2 regions of the Streptomyces sp. NPDC027663 genome follow, and region 2 is predicted to be linked to the other one. Evidence: predicted binding sites of a transcription regulator. Region 2 holds the regulator's gene; the other holds the start of a gene.
What was found. The regulator HrcA, encoded in region 2, represses chaperone genes, less so after heat shock. The targets are predictions, from matches to a motif close to TTNGCACTCNGNNNNNCNGAGTGCNAA.

Region 1: the regulator HrcA is predicted to act here: its motif matches at 3,360-3,386, upstream of groL (chaperonin GroEL).

What each region holds. Positions count from the first base shown of each region.
Region 1 is NZ_JBVHSK010000006.1:135,432-143,086, forward strand. Features, by position in the region: gene ACZ4SF_RS18430 (glucosyl-3-phosphoglycerate synthase) at 1-666, opposite strand, end outside; SAM riboswitch class I at 827-983, shown strand; gene thrC (threonine synthase) at 1,001-2,284, shown strand; gene ACZ4SF_RS18440 (MoaD/ThiS family protein) at 2,281-2,556, shown strand; gene ACZ4SF_RS18445 (cold-shock protein) at 2,990-3,193, shown strand; gene groL (chaperonin GroEL) at 3,550-5,172, shown strand; gene ACZ4SF_RS18455 (MFS transporter) at 5,183-6,571, opposite strand; gene ACZ4SF_RS18460 (hypothetical protein) at 6,673-6,801, opposite strand; gene ACZ4SF_RS18465 (hypothetical protein) at 6,904-7,245, opposite strand; gene ACZ4SF_RS18470 (hypothetical protein) at 7,304-7,655, opposite strand, start outside.
Region 2 is NZ_JBVHSK010000001.1:601,992-609,646, forward strand. Features, by position in the region: gene ACZ4SF_RS02635 (SpoIIE family protein phosphatase) at 1-720, shown strand, start outside; gene hemW (radical SAM family heme chaperone HemW) at 747-1,979, shown strand; gene ACZ4SF_RS02645 (DUF3097 domain-containing protein) at 2,183-3,055, opposite strand; gene ACZ4SF_RS02650 (MBL fold metallo-hydrolase) at 3,124-3,846, opposite strand; gene hrcA (heat-inducible transcriptional repressor HrcA) at 4,016-5,032, shown strand; gene dnaJ (molecular chaperone DnaJ) at 5,033-6,169, shown strand; gene ACZ4SF_RS02665 (nitronate monooxygenase) at 6,259-7,380, shown strand; gene ACZ4SF_RS02670 (16S rRNA (uracil(1498)-N(3))-methyltransferase) at 7,377-7,655, shown strand, end outside.

The DNA of each region.
Region 1 (7,655 bases), on a different contig from region 2:
CACGGGGAACGGCAGCTGTTCCAGCAGGGACCGGCGGGCCGCGTACTCGCCCCCCAGCGGCTGCACGAAACCGGCCAGCTGGGGCCAGTGCATGTTCAGCAGGGGGCGGGCCATCAGCTCGGTGACCCGGCCGCCCTGTCCGCCGGCCGTACCGGCGGCGAGCGCATCGGATCCGGTGCCGAGCGGGCGGTCGTACATCGCCTTGACCAGTTCGAGGCCCGGGTCGGTGAGCAGTGGGCCGACGATCCCGGAGACGAAGTCGGAGGAGAACTCCTTCAGGTCCGCGTCGACGAAGCAGAGGATGTCCCCGCCGGTCACCAGCAGGGAGCGCCACAGCACCTCACCCTTGCCGGGGACGGCGGGCAGGCGGGGCAGGATGTCGTCGCGGTGGACCACGCGGGCGCCCGCGCCGGCGGCGACCTCGGAGGTGCGGTCGGTGGATCCGGAGTCGACGACGACGATCTCGTCGACGAGCGGGACCTTCTCCACGAGGTCGTGACGGATGGTCGCGACGATGTCGCCGACCGTCTCCTCCTCGTTGAGGGCGGGCAGTACGACGCTGATCGTGTGGCCCGTGCGCTGCTTGGCGGCCAGGATGCGGTGGAGCGGTCGATCGGCCACGGACCAGGACCGCTCGGCCAGCCAGCGCTCGACTTCTTCCAGCACGGTCTGCGGCTCCTCACTGTCGTGATCACACTCGGTGACAGCGTGTGATCCATCTCGCGGTTCGGACGACTATCTCAACTGTCCTGGCCTTCGGTTACAGTCTTGAACAACGCCGATGACCATCGCATGTCGGGGGTCACCGGCGTCCACAACCGCATACAGCTCATCCAGAGGGGCAGAGGGACACGGCCCGATGAAGCCCCGGCAACCCTCCAGTCGGTTCTCGTAGATCAGTCTTGATCGTTTCCGCGAGGCTCCCGGCTAGGGAAGGTGCCAAATCCGTCTCACGGCGAAGTGCGTCGTGAGGAAGATGAGGAGAAAGGGCCTCGCCTCCATGGCTGTGCAGACAGTTGCCACCACCAGCAGTTCCACCGTAGACCTCGGCCCCGCCGCGGCCCTCAGCTGTCGCGAGTGCGGTCACCGGGTGCCGCTCGGACCGGTGTTCGCCTGCGAGGAGTGTTTCGGCCCGCTGGAGATCGCCTACGACTTCTCCGCCTACGACACCGAAGAGCTGCGGGCGCGCATCGAGGCCGGCCCCGCGAACATCTGGCGCTACGCGCCCCTGCTGCCGGTCCCGGCGGACGTCGCCGGCAAGCCGAACATCAACCCGGGCTGGACCAAGCTCGTCAAGGCCGACAACCTGGCCGGCGAGCTGGGCGTCACCGGCGGGCTGTACATCAAGGACGACTCCGGCAACCCGACGCACTCCTTCAAGGACCGCGTCGTCGCCCAGGCCCTGGAGGCCGCCCGCGCCTTCGGCTTCACCACGCTCTCCTGCTCCTCCACCGGCAACCTGGCCGGTGCCGTCGGTGCCGCCGCGGCCCGGGCCGGTTTCCGGTCCTGCGTGTTCATCCCGCACGACCTGGAGCAGGGCAAGGTCGTCATGGCCGCGGTCTACGGCGGCGAACTCGTCGGCATCGAGGGCAACTACGACGACGTGAACCGCTTCTGCTCCGAGCTGATCGGCGACCCGGCCGGCGAGGGCTGGGGCTTCGTCAACGTGAACCTGCGGCCGTACTACGCGGAGGGCTCCAAGACCCTGGCGTACGAGATCTGCGAGCAGCTCGGCTGGCGGCTGCCCGACCAGATCGTGGTCCCGATCGCCTCCGGCTCCCAGCTCACGAAGATCGACAAGGGTCTGCAGGAGCTGATCAAGCTCGGCCTTGTCGAGGACAGGCCGTACAAGATCTTCGGCGCCCAGGCCGAGGGCTGCTCGCCGGTGTCCACCGCCTTCAAGGCCGGACACGACGTGGTCCGCCCGCAGAAGCCGAACACCATCGCCAAGTCCCTCGCCATCGGCAACCCGGCCGACGGGCCGTACGTCCTGGACATCGCGCGCCGCACCGGCGGCGCCGTGGAGGACGTGACGGACGAGCAGGTCGTGGACGCCATCAAGCTGCTGGCCCGCACGGAGGGCATCTTCGCCGAGACGGCGGGCGGGGTGACCGTCGGTGTCACCCGCAAGCTGCTCGAGGACGGCGTGCTGGACCCGGCGAAGACCACGGTCGTCCTCAACACCGGCGACGGCCTGAAGACCCTCGACGCGGTGGCCGGGACCGGCCTCAGCGCCACCATCCGCCCGACCCTGGACTCCTTCCGAGAGGCTGGCCTCGCATGAGCGTGACCGTTCGCATCCCCACCATCCTGCGCACCTACACCGGTGGCCGGGCCGAGGTCAGCGCCGAGGGCGCGACCCTCGCCGAGGTCATCACCGACCTGGAGAAGAACCACGCCGGGATCTCCGCCCGGGTCCTGGACGACCAGGGCAAGCTGCGCCGGTTCGTCAATGTGTACGTCAACGACGACGACGTCCGCTTCGAGCAGGGTCTGGACACGGCGACCCCCGAGGGCGCCGGCGTCTCGATCATTCCGGCGGTCGCCGGAGGCTGATTATTACCTTGGGTAACAGCAGTTACCCATTGTTCATCCGATTGCCCCCTCCGTGAGAGAAGCGGAGGGGGCAATTCTGTGTGATTGAGCGCGGTACAGTTGGGGAACACGGCCGTGGTCTTCGGGTCACGGGCCCTGGATTGATGCCGCAGAGCCCGACAAGAAGTAGCCAAAGTACTCGGGTTTTATGCGGCATTTGCTCCTTTTATGGAGCCCGACTTGCCCTGAATTCGGGCGAATTCTCACCACATTTCGGACCGTGTGCGTCCAGAATTCTCGTCCGATTGACCTGTTGCAGACGGCAGTTGGACAGATACATTCAGCCGCGGTCGACGCGTTCCGGCGCACGCCCCCGACCAGTTGAGGGGGCGAGGTCTGACCCGGGTCCGCGAAGTGTGGATCTGTGCAAGGGCCAGTAATAGGGGAGTTAGGCATGGCTCAGGGCACCGTCAAGTGGTTCAACGCGGAGAAGGGGTACGGCTTCATCGCGGTCGACGGTGGTGCGGACGTCTTCGTCCACTACAGCGCGATTCAGATGGACGGCTACCGCACCCTGGAAGAGGGCCAGCGGGTCGAGTTCGAGATCTCGCAGGGCCAGAAGGGTCCGCAGGCCGACATGGTTCGCGTCACCGCCTGAACGTTTCTTGCACGAAGGGCCCGCACCTCGCACAGGGTGCGGGCCCTTCGCCGTGCCGGTGCCCCCGTGTCCGCGGACGGCTGACGGTGCCCTGCCGCGCCGGCCGGTTGCGCCCGCCCGGCGCCCGGGACCGCCACCCTTCGGCGAACCCGCTTCGCGGGTGCGCCTTGCACTCGGGCATGCCGAGTGCTAATCATTGGCGTTAGCACTCTGAAGGTGAGAGTGACAACGAAGGACCGGGTCGGTGAGGCCCGCAGGCCAAGTGGGGCAAGGAACCACGCGGCCGGCGAGCCGTCCGTCGCGGGCGCGGGCGCGGTCCGAAGGAATCACCCCCAGTCCTGGAGGGACCACTTCACATGGCCAAGATCATCGCGTTCGACGAGGAGGCGCGGCGCGGCCTCGAGCGCGGCATGAACCAGCTCGCGGACGCCGTGAAGGTGACGCTCGGCCCCAAGGGCCGCAACGTCGTCCTCGAGAAGAAGTGGGGCGCCCCCACGATCACCAACGACGGTGTCTCCATCGCCAAGGAGATCGAGCTCGAGGACCCGTACGAGAAGATCGGCGCCGAGCTGGTCAAGGAAGTCGCCAAGAAGACGGACGACGTCGCCGGTGACGGTACGACCACCGCGACCGTGCTCGCCCAGGCCCTGGTCAAGGAAGGCCTGCGCAACGTCGCCGCCGGCGCCAACCCGATGGCTCTGAAGCGCGGTATCGAGAAGGCCGTCGAGGCCGTCTCCGCCGCCCTGCTGGAGCAGGCGAAGGACGTCGAGACCAAGGAGCAGATCGCCTCCACCGCGTCCATCTCCGCCGCCGACACCCAGATCGGCGAGCTGATCGCCGAGGCCATGGACAAGGTCGGCAAGGAAGGCGTCATCACCGTCGAGGAGAGCAACACCTTCGGTCTGGAGCTTGAGCTCACCGAGGGCATGCGCTTCGACAAGGGCTACATCTCGGCGTACTTCGCGACCGACATGGAGCGCATGGAGGCGTCGCTCGAGGACCCGTACATCCTCATCGCCAACTCCAAGATCGGCTCCGTCAAGGACCTGCTCCCGCTCCTCGAGAAGGTCATGCAGTCGGGCAAGCCGCTGCTGATCATCGCCGAGGACGTCGAGGGCGAGGCCCTGTCGACCCTGGTCGTCAACAAGATCCGCGGCACCTTCAAGTCCGTCGCCGTCAAGGCCCCGGGCTTCGGTGACCGCCGCAAGGCCATGCTCGGCGACATCGCCATCCTCACGGGCGGCGAGGTCATCTCCGAGGAGGTCGGCCTCAAGCTGGAGAACGCGACCCTGGACCTCCTGGGCCGCGCCCGCAAGGTCGTCATCACCAAGGACGAGACCACCATCGTCGACGGTGCCGGCTCCTCGGACCAGGTCAACGGCCGCGTGAACCAGATCCGCGCCGAGATCGAGAACAGCGACTCGGACTACGACCGCGAGAAGCTGCAGGAGCGCCTGGCGAAGCTCGCCGGCGGTGTCGCGGTCATCAAGGCCGGTGCCGCCACCGAGGTGGAGCTGAAGGAGCGCAAGCACCGCATCGAGGACGCCGTCCGCAACGCGAAGGCCGCCGTCGAGGAGGGCATCGTCGCCGGTGGTGGCGTGGCCCTGCTGCAGGCCTCCCAGGTCTTCGAGAAGCTGGAGCTCGAGGGTGACGAGGCGACCGGCGCCAACGCCGTGCGCATCGCGCTGGAGGCCCCGCTGAAGCAGATCGCCGTCAACGCCGGCCTCGAGGGCGGTGTCGTGGTGGAGAAGGTGCGCAACCTGACCCCGGGCCACGGCCTGAACGCCGCGACCGGCGAGTACGTCGACCTGGTCGCCGAGGGCATCATCGACCCGGCGAAGGTGACCCGTTCCGCGCTGCAGAACGCCGCCTCCATCGCCGCGCTGTTCCTCACCACCGAGGCCGTCATCGCCGACAAGCCGGAGAAGGCCGCTGCGCCGGCCGGCGGCGGCATGCCGGGCGGTGACATGGACTTCTGATCCTTCCGGATCACCTGTCCTTCTCCGAGGGCGGTACCCCCAGCTTCCGGCCGGGGGTACCGCCCTCGGGCGTCTCCGGGCACAGGCGGCGGGCTCCGCCGGGGCTCGCGGACGCCGCCAGGGCCGTCAGACGCCGCAGGCCGGCCTGCCGCTGCACCAGACTCAGCCCGGTGACGGCGGCACCCAGCGCCAGCCAGCCCACCGGACCGGCCGTCATCACCACGCCCGTCAGCAGCGGGGGGCCCACCGACTTCTGCACCGACTGCGCCATCCCGGCCACGCCCAGATAGGAAGCCCGGGCACGCGGCGGCGCCAGGCTGACCGCCAGCTCCCAGGAACTCACCGAGCGCAGCAGCTCGGCCAGCGTGACCAGCATCGCGGCCGCGAGCATGGCGAGCGATGCGGACCAGGCCCCACCGCCGGTGGCGGTCGCCAGGACGAGGCAGCAGGCGAGCAGGGTCACGCCGTACCAGCCCACTGCCGAGGCGGCCTTGCGCGGACCCTCGGCCCGGGCCGAGACGTGCAGCTGCAGCACCACCACGAGCACGGTGTTGATCACCAGGAAGGCCGGGACGACGGCGTGCGGCGCGGTGGTGTGGTGCACCAGCCACAGCGGCAGACCGACGCCCAGGATCGCGTCGTCCAGGTTCATCGGGATGTCGAGCAGCACGAAGAGCAGGTAGCCGGGGTCCCGCCAGGGGCTGGGAGCCGGCTCGGGGGCGGGGGAGCCGCCCCCGCTGCCGTCGCTCTGTGCCACGACCAGCCCGTGCCCGGCCGGTTCCCTGGTCTGCCGGACCAGCGCGGCGGCCAGGACGTAGGAGAGCGCGTTGGCCAGGATCAGCGCACGGTAGGCGTTCGTGGTGCCCACGGCGAGGCCGAGCGCGGCGACGCCGGCGCCGAGGGCGTATCCGGCGTTGGCCACGCTGCGGAACAGCGCCTGGTAGGTGGCGCGCCGCTCACCGGCGACCCGGGTGGCGAAGAGCATCTCCAGCGTCTTGGCAGCCCGCTCGCCCAGACTCGTGAGCGCGACCAGGAGGAGCAGCGTGGTGAAGTCGTCGGCGACCAGCAGCAGGACCATCGTGCCCAGGCGCAGCAGGTGACAGCCGATCAGCAGGTCCCGCACGGGCAGCCGTTCGGCGGCTCGCCCGGCGAGCGGTGACCCGGCGATCCCCGCGATCGCGCCCACTCCGAGGAGGAGTCCGAGTGCGCGCGCGTCCAGCCCGCTCACGAAGGTGAAGTAGAGCACGGAGGCCGCGGCCCACATGCCCGTCCCGGTCCGGTCCACGCACTGCGCCAGCAGCATGATCCGCGCGTCCCGCCCACCCGGGGGCCGCCGCAGCTGGGCTATCAGCCCACCCCTGCCGTCTCCGCCGCCCTTGCCGTCCCCGGCCCGTCGCATGGCCAGCCCCCGTTTCCGCCGCGTCCAGTAATCTCGACATCAAGATACTTGATGTCGACAGGATTCGCGGTGGCGTTGAACAGCGGCCCTGAGAGGCGGGGTCAGTCGGCGTAGTCCTTGAGTTCCTGGGTGTCGAGGGTGATGCTCACCGGCGGTGGCAGTTCGACCGTGGCGCCCCAGCGGCAGCTGGGGGACTGCCGGTAGCGGCCGTCCTTCGGCTCGCTGAACACCGTGAGTGTGTTGTTGTCGTGGTCATGAGGAGGTAGACGGGGATGCCGGCTTCTGCGTAGCCGACGGGCTTGTCGATCCGGTCACGCTGGTCCGTGTCGCGGTCATGCGAGGTGATTTCTACGGCCATGAGGGCGCCGTCGGTGTCCGACCAGTTGCCGTGGCCCCTGAAGTGGCCCACGGGGGCGAGGAAACCGTCCGTGACGGCGCGGCCCTTGCGGTAGGCCTCGGCCTACTACCTTTCCGTTGACGTACTCAAGCCGCACCGTTTCGGGGGCAGCGGCGGCCAGTTCCTCGAACTCCGCCACGTCGAGCGGCCCGTGCCGTACGCACAGGCGGCCGCCGAGGAACTCCAGCCGGTCGCGCAGCTCCCGCGGAGCCCTGCGGACGAGTTCCTCGAAGTCCTCGACGGACATCTGCGGGCGTTCTTCGGTGTCAGGGGTCATGGCGTCGCCTCCTTCCCTCCATCGTGCCGGGGGTTGTGGCGCCGGACCGTATGAGCGGTCATGTGGGTGTCCTTTCGCGTCGTCGTAGGGACATCGCAGCCCGGATCTCGCCTGCCCGGGCGCGGATGTCGGGGGCGGGCAGAGGCGTACGGGGGTGTACGGGGGCGCGTTCGCCACGGCAGCCTCCGCACACGCCCCCTGGCAGTGCTTCCGGCCGCCCCGGCACCCCGCACTCCGCGCACTCCAGTACCCGGCGCGGTGGGCGGGGGAGCGGTTCCGGTGGGAGCTTGTCGATCAGGCGGCGGCGCACCAGGGCTGCCGGGTGGTGGACCGGTGTGGGCAGGCCCTCGGTCAGCGTGCGGATCACGGCCTCGTCGGCGGCTCCCCGTGTGAACCACTCCGCCAGCAGC
Region 2 (7,655 bases):
GCGCTCGTCTACGAACCCTGCGACAAGGGCGGCCCCAGCGGCGACTTCTACGACCTGTTCCCGGCCGGCGACGGCCGCTGGTGCTTCGCCGTCGGCGACGTCCAGGGCAAGGGCCCGGAGGCGGCCGTGGTGATCGGCCTCGCCCGGCCCTGGCTGCGCCTCCTCGCCCGCGAGGGCTACGGCGTCGCGGACGTCCTGGACCGCCTCAACCAGCTCCTCCTGGACGACGCCACCGAGGCGGCCGACGCCGCCGCGCGGGCCCTGGTGGCCGCCGGCGGCCGGGCGCTGGCCTCCGCGGACGGCACCCAGACCCGCTTCCTGTCCCTCCTGTACGGCGAGCTGACGCCCCACGACGGCGGGGTGCGCTGCACGCTGGCCTCCGCCGGCCACCCGCTGCCGCTGCTCCTCAGCCCCGACGGCACCGTGCGCACGGCCGCGCGCCCGCAGACCCTGCTCGGCGTGGTCGAGGACGAGACCTACACCAGCGAGACCGTCGACCTGCTCCCCGGCGACAGCCTGCTGTGCGTCACCGACGGGGTCACGGAGCGGCGCTCCGGATCCCGCCAGTTCGACGACGGGGACGGGCTGGCCCGCGCCCTGTCCGGCTGCGCCGGGCTCGGCGCCGAGCTGATCGCTGAAAGGATCCGCCGCCTGGTCCACGAGTTCGGCGGCGGGCTGCCCGACGACGACCTGGCCCTGCTGGTGCTCCAGGCGGAGTGACCTCCGCGGTACGGGACAATGGGGGCATGCCTTCCGCACTCCCCGACGGCGAGCCCGTCCCCGCCGACGGTGCGCTGCCCGCGCACGCGCTCGCCGGGGCCGCAGGCCGCCCGCTCGGCTTCTACCTGCACGTCCCGTACTGCGCGACCCGCTGCGGCTACTGCGACTTCAACACGTACACCGCGACCGAGCTGCGCGGCACGGGCGGGGTGCTCGCCTCCCGGGACAACTACGCGGACACGCTGGCGGACGAGATCCGGCTGGCACGGAAGGTGCTGGGCGACGACCCGCGCGAGGTCCGCACGGTCTTCGTCGGCGGCGGTACGCCGACGCTGCTGGCCGCCGAGGACCTGGTGCGGATGCTGGGCGTGATCCGCGACGAGTTCGGGCTCGCGCGGGACGCCGAGGTCACCACAGAGGCGAACCCGGAGTCCGTCGGCCCGGCGTATCTCGCCACTCTCCGCGAGGGCGGCTTCAACCGGATCTCCTTCGGCATGCAGAGCGCGAAGCAGCACGTGCTGAAGGTCCTCGACCGCACCCACACCCCCGGCCGCCCCGAAGCGTGCGTCGCGGAGGCGAAGGCGGCGGGGTTCGAGCACGTCAACCTGGATCTGATCTACGGCACGCCCGGGGAGTCGGACGACGACTGGCGGGCCTCCCTCCAGGCCGCCCTGAGCGCCGGCCCCGACCACGTCAGCGCCTATGCGCTCATCGTGGAGGAGGGCACCCAGCTCGCCCGCCGGATCCGCCGGGGCGAGATCCCGATGACCGACGACGACGTGCACGCCGACCGGTACCTGATCGCCGAGGAACTGCTGACCGAGGCGGGCTTCGACTGGTACGAGGTCTCCAACTGGGCCACCTCCGCGGCGGGCCGCTGCCTGCACAACGAGCTGTACTGGCGGGGCGCCGACTGGTGGGGCGCCGGACCGGGCGCGCACTCGCACGTCGGCGGGGTGCGCTGGTGGAACGTCAAGCACCCGGGCGCCTACGCGGCCGCCCTCGCCTCCGGCCGCTCCCCGGGCGCCGGCCGCGAGCTGCTGTCGGACGAGGACCGGCGAGTGGAGCGGATCCTGCTGGAGCTGCGGCTGCGGGAGGGGGTGCCGCTGGCCCTGCTGAAGGAGGAGGGCCTCGCGGCTTCCCGGCGGGCGCTGGCGGACGGGCTGCTCCAGCAGGGCCCGTACGAGGAGGGACGGGCCGTGCTGACACTGCGCGGGCGGCTGCTGGCGGACGCGGTGGTACGGGACCTGGTGGACTGAACCGGCCACCGGGGGCAACGGCCTCGTGGCCCGGCGTGCCGGCCACCGGGGTCAGCGCCTGCTGGCCCGACGTGCCGGCGATCGAGGGCAGCGCCTGGTGGACTGAACCGGCCACAAGGGCAGCGCCTGGGTGCTGAACCGCCACGAGGGCAGCGCCTGCTGGCATGACGTGCCGGCCGCGGGGGCGGCGGACGCCACGTGGGTCAGGCCGCGCCGCCGCCCGTGACGAAATCGATCAGTTCCTCCACCCGCCCGAGCAGCTCGGGCTCCAGGTCCTTGTAGGACCCCACCCGCTGCAGGATCGCCTGCCAGACCGCCCCGGTGTTCTCCGCCGGCCACCCCAGGGCCCGGCAGACGCCCGTCTTCCAGTCCTGGCCCTTCGGGACGGCCGGCCAGCCCGGGATGCCGAGCGAGGCCGGCTTCACCGCCTGCCAGACGTCGATGTACGGATGGCCGACCACCAGCGCGTGCTCGCTCGTCACCGACTGTGCGATGCGCCACTCCTTCGTGCCCGGAACCAGATGGTCCACGAGCACGCCCAGACGGGCGTCCGGCCCGGGGGCGAACTCGGTCACGATCGCCGGCAGGTCGTCCACGCCCTCCAGGTACTCCACGACCACGCCCTCGATGCGCAGGTCGTCGCCCCACACCTTCTCGACCAGCTCGGCGTCGTGCCGGCCCTCGACGTAGATACGGCCGGCGCGGGCCACGCGCGCGCGTGCGCCGGGGACGGCGACCGAACCGGAGGCCGTGCGGGCGGGCCGCGCCGGGCCGCCGGACGAGGGCCGGACCAGCGTCACGACCCGTCCCTCCAGCAGGAAGCCGCGCGGTTCCAGCGGGAACACCCGGTGCTTGCCGAAGCGGTCCTCCAGGGTGACCGTGCCCGCCTCGCAGCGGATCACCGCCCCGCAGAACCCGGTGCCGGGCTCCTCCACGACCAGGCCCGGCTCGGCCGGTACCTCCGGCACGGACTGCGGCTTCTTCCAGGGCGGGGTCAGGTCGGCGGAGTACACACGAGGGCGCGGGCCCGAAGGGCCCTCGTGGGAAGGGCGGCGGCGGGAGGCGGGTGGGCGCATTCGGATGACGATAGGAGAAGCCGCACGCCACCGCTCACGACACGCCGTGCAGGAGCCGCCCCGGCGGCTCAGCTCACACCGAACCGCGCTGCCAGGGCGTCCCGTTGGCGACGGACGAACCCCGCGTCCACCACCGCACCGTGACCGGGTACGTAGAGCGCGTCCTCGCCGCCGAGCGCCAGCAGCCGGTCGAGCGCGTCCGGCCAGCGGGACGGGACCGCGTCCGGGCCCGCCTGGGGCTCGCCGGACTCCTCCACCAGGTCGCCGCAGAAGACCACCTCCGGATCCCCCGGCACGAGGACCGCCAAGTCGTACGCGGTGTGACCGGGGCCCACGTTGGCCAGCAGCGCCTGCCGGCCGTCGCCGAGGTCGAGGGTCCACTCGCCGGAGACCAGGTGGCCGGGCGGGACCAGCGTCTCCACCGCCTCCTCCACGGCCGCGGGCGGCAGGCCGTTCCTGAGCGCGTCCAGACGCAGCTCCGCCCGCTCGTACGCCAGCACCGCGTCCAGGCCCACGGCCGCGTACACCTGCGCGCCGGCGAAGGCGGGCGCACCGAAGACGTGGTCGAAGTGGGGGTGGGTCAGCGCGAGATGGGTCACACGGCCGCCGGCCAGTTCCTGGGCCTGCGCCCGCAGCCGCGCCCCCTCGGCCAGGCTCGACCCGGCGTCCACCACCAGCGCCGTACCCGCGCCGACGACCAGCCCTGCGGTGCAGTCCCAGCCGGGCAGCCGGCACCGCCCCACCCCGGCCGCCAGCCGTTCCCAGCCCAGCTCTTCCCAAGTCACGGTCATACCGGCGACGCTAGCGGTACGACCCGGTACGGGGGCCGGACCTTGCCCAGGGTGTACCCGACAGCCGTACACTGGGCCGGGGAACGCTGGCACTCCCAAGGGAAGAGTGCCAGGTGGGCGACCCGAAAGGGACCGAGGGGACGGACGGACGTGCTGGAGGTGCGCGCGAATGCTGAGTGAACGCAGGCTTCAGGTACTGCGCGCCATCGTCCAGGACTACGTGGGCACCGAGGAGCCGGTCGGTTCCAAGGCGCTCACCGAGCGGCACAACCTCGGCGTCTCCCCGGCCACCGTCCGCAACGACATGGCGGCCCTGGAGGACGAGGGGTTCATCGCCCAGCCGCACACCAGTGCCGGGCGCATCCCCACCGACAAGGGCTACCGGCTGTTCGTCGACAAGCTCGCGGGCGTGAAGCCGATGACCGCGCCCGAGCGGCGGGCGATCCAGAACTTCCTGGAGGGCGCCGTCGACCTCGACGACGTCGTCGCGCGGACCGTGCGGCTGCTCGCGCAGCTCACCCGGCAGGTCGCCGTCGTGCAGTACCCGTCCCTGACCCGGTCCACCGTCCGGCATGTGGAGCTTCTCTCACTCGCCCCCGCGCGCGTGATGCTCGTGCTGATCACGGACACCGGCCGGGTCGAGCAGCGGATGGTCGACTGCCCGGCGCCGTTCGGCGAGTCCTCGCTGGCGGATCTGCGGGCGCGGCTCAACAGCCGGGTCGCGGGCCGCCGGTTCACGGACGTGCCGAAGCTGGTCGAGGACCTGCCGGAGGCCTTCGAGCCCGAGGACCGCGGTACGGTCTCCACCGTGCTCTCCACTCTCCTGGAGACACTCGTCGAGGAGAACGAGGAGCGGCTGATGATCGGCGGCACCGCCAATCTCACCCGCTTCGGGCATGACTTTCCCCTCACGATCCGGCCCGTCCTGGAGGCACTGGAGGAGCAGGTCGTGCTCCTCAAGCTCCTGGGCGAGGCGAAGGATCCGGGCGTGACCGTGCGCATCGGCCACGAGAACGCCCACGAAGGACTCAACTCCACCTCCGTGGTGTCGGTGGGCTACGGTTCGGGCGGCGAGGCGGTTGCCAAGCTCGGCGTGGTCGGACCGACCCGCATGGACTACCCGGGAACGATGGGAGCGGTACGCGCAGTGGCACGGTACGTCGGACAGATCCTGGCGGAGTCGTAAGTGGCCACGGACTATTACGCCGTTCTCGGCGTGCGCCGCGACGCGTCGCAGGATGAGATCAAGAAGGCGTTCCGTCGGCTCGCGCGCGAGCTGCACCCGGACGTCAACCCGGACCCGAAGACCCAGGAGCGGTTCAAGGAGATCAACGCCGCTTACGAGGTGCTGTCGGACCCGCAGAAGAAGCAGGTCTACGACCTCGGCGGCGACCCGCTCTCCCAGTCCGGCGGCGCCGGCGCGGGCGGCTTCGGTGCCGGTGGCTTCGGCAACTTCTCCGACATCATGGACGCGTTCTTCGGTACGGCGTCGCAGCGCGGGCCGCGCTCGCGCACCCGGCGCGGCCAGGACGCGATGATCCGGATCGAGGTGGAGCTGGACGAGGCGGCCTTCGGCACGACCAAGGACATTCAGGTCGACACCGCGGTCGTCTGCAACACCTGCAACGGCGAGGGCGCTGCCCCGGGCACGTCCGCCCAGACATGTGACATGTGCCGCGGCCGCGGTGAGGTGTCCCAGGTCACCCGGTCCTTCCTGGGCCAGGTCATGACCTCCCGGCCCTGCCCCCAGTGCCAGGGCTTCGGCACGGTGGTCCCGACCCCGTGCCCGGAGTGCGCCGGCGACGGCCGCGTCCGCTCGCGGCGCACGCTCACCGTGAAGATCCCGGCCGGTGTCGACAACGGCACACGGATCCAGCTCGCCGGCGAGGGCGAGGTCGGCCCGGGCGGCGGTCCGGCCGGTGACCTGTACGTCGAGATCCACGAGCTGCCGCACCCGACGTTCCAGCGGCGCGGTGACGACCTGCACTGCACGGTGACGATCCCGATGACGGCGGCGGCCCTCGGCACCAAGGTGCCGCTGGAGACCCTGGACGGCCTGGAGGAGGTCGACATCCGGCCCGGCACCCAGTCCGGCCAGTCGATCCCGCTGCACGGCCGGGGCGTCACGCATCTGCGCGGCGGCGGCCGGGGCGACCTGATCGTGCACGTCGAGGTCACCACCCCGACCAAGCTCGACCCCGAGCAGGAACGCCTCCTGCGCGAGCTGGCCAAGCTGCGCGGCGAGGAGCGCCCGCAGGGGCAGTTCCAGCCGGGGCAGCAGGGGTTGTTCTCGCGGCTGAAGGACGCGTTCAACGGACGCTGAGGTCACCCTGTCCGGTCGGCCGAGAAGTGGCATGTGCCATGGGGAAGACCCGATTCGGACTTGTTCGGAGGACGTGACACCATGCGGTCATGTCCTCCGCGCTGACCGATCTCTTTCCCCACCCGATCGTGCAGGCCCCCATGGCGGGCGGCGTCTCCGTGCCGCAGCTCGCCGCCGCCGTCTCCGAGGCCGGCGCTCTCGGGTTCCTCGCCGCCGGATACAAGACCGCCGACGGCATGTACCAGGAGATCAAGCAGCTGCGGGGGCTCACGAGCCGTCCCTTCGGCGTGAACGTGTTCATACCGCAGTCCGACCATCCCGGTGCGGGCGCCGACTCCACCGGAGCGGTTGCAGCCGCGCCCCCGGATGCCGGTGCCGTGGAGGTCTACGCCCACCAGCTGGCCGGGGAAGCCGCCTGGTACGAGACCGAGCTGGGCGACCCGGACAGCGGACGGGACGACGGTTACGAGGCCAAGCTCGCCGTCCTCCTCGACAACCCGGTGCCGGTGGTCTCGTTCCACTTCGGTGTGCCGGGCCGCGAGGTGTTCGAGAGATTCCGCCGGGCCGGCACGTTCACCCTGGTCACCGCGACCACCGCCGAGGAGGCCCGCGCGGTCGAGCGGGCCGGGGCGGACGCGGTGATCGCCCAGGGCGTGGAGGCCGGCGGGCACCAGGGCACCCACCGGGACCTGCCGGAGAACGACGGCTCGGGCATCGGACTGCTGTCGCTGGTCGCGCAGATCCGCGAGGCGGTGCGCATCCCGGTCGTGGCCGCCGGCGGCATCATGCGCGGCAGCCAGATCGCCGCCGTCCTCGCCGCCGGTGCGAGCGCGGCCCAGCTGGGCACCGCGTTCCTCGCCACCCACGAGTCCGGCGCCCACGCCCTGCACAAGCAGGCGCTGACCAACCCCCTGTTCGCGCGCACCGAGCTGACCCGCGCCTTCTCCGGCCGCCCGGCGCGCGGCCTGGCCAACCGCTTCCTGCGCGAGCACGGGCCGTACGCCCCCGCCGCCTATCCCGACATCCACCACCTGACCGCACCGCTGCGCAAGGCCGCCGCCAAGGCCGGGGACGCACAGGGCATGGCGCTGTGGGCGGGCCAGGGGCACCGGCTGGCCCGGGAACTGCCGGCCGGGCAGCTGGTGGAGACGCTGGCGGCCGAACTCGCCGCCGCCCGGACAGCGTTGTCGGCCGGGGGTGACGTCCGATGACGGCCCCCGTCTTCGTCGTCGGGCACTTCGACCCGGACGGCCACCGGTACGTCCTGGACGGCCCCGAGGGACGCCACGCGGTCTCCGTGAAGCGGCTGCAGCCCGGCGAGGAGGTCGTACTCACCGATGGCGCCGGGCGCTACGCGGTGTGCGAGGTGATCGGCAGCGAGGGCAAGGACCGGCTGATCGTCCACATGTCGGGTGTGTCCGAGGAGCCGGAGCCCCGCCCCCGGATCACGGTCGTCCAGGCGCTTCCCAAGGGCGACCGGGGAGAG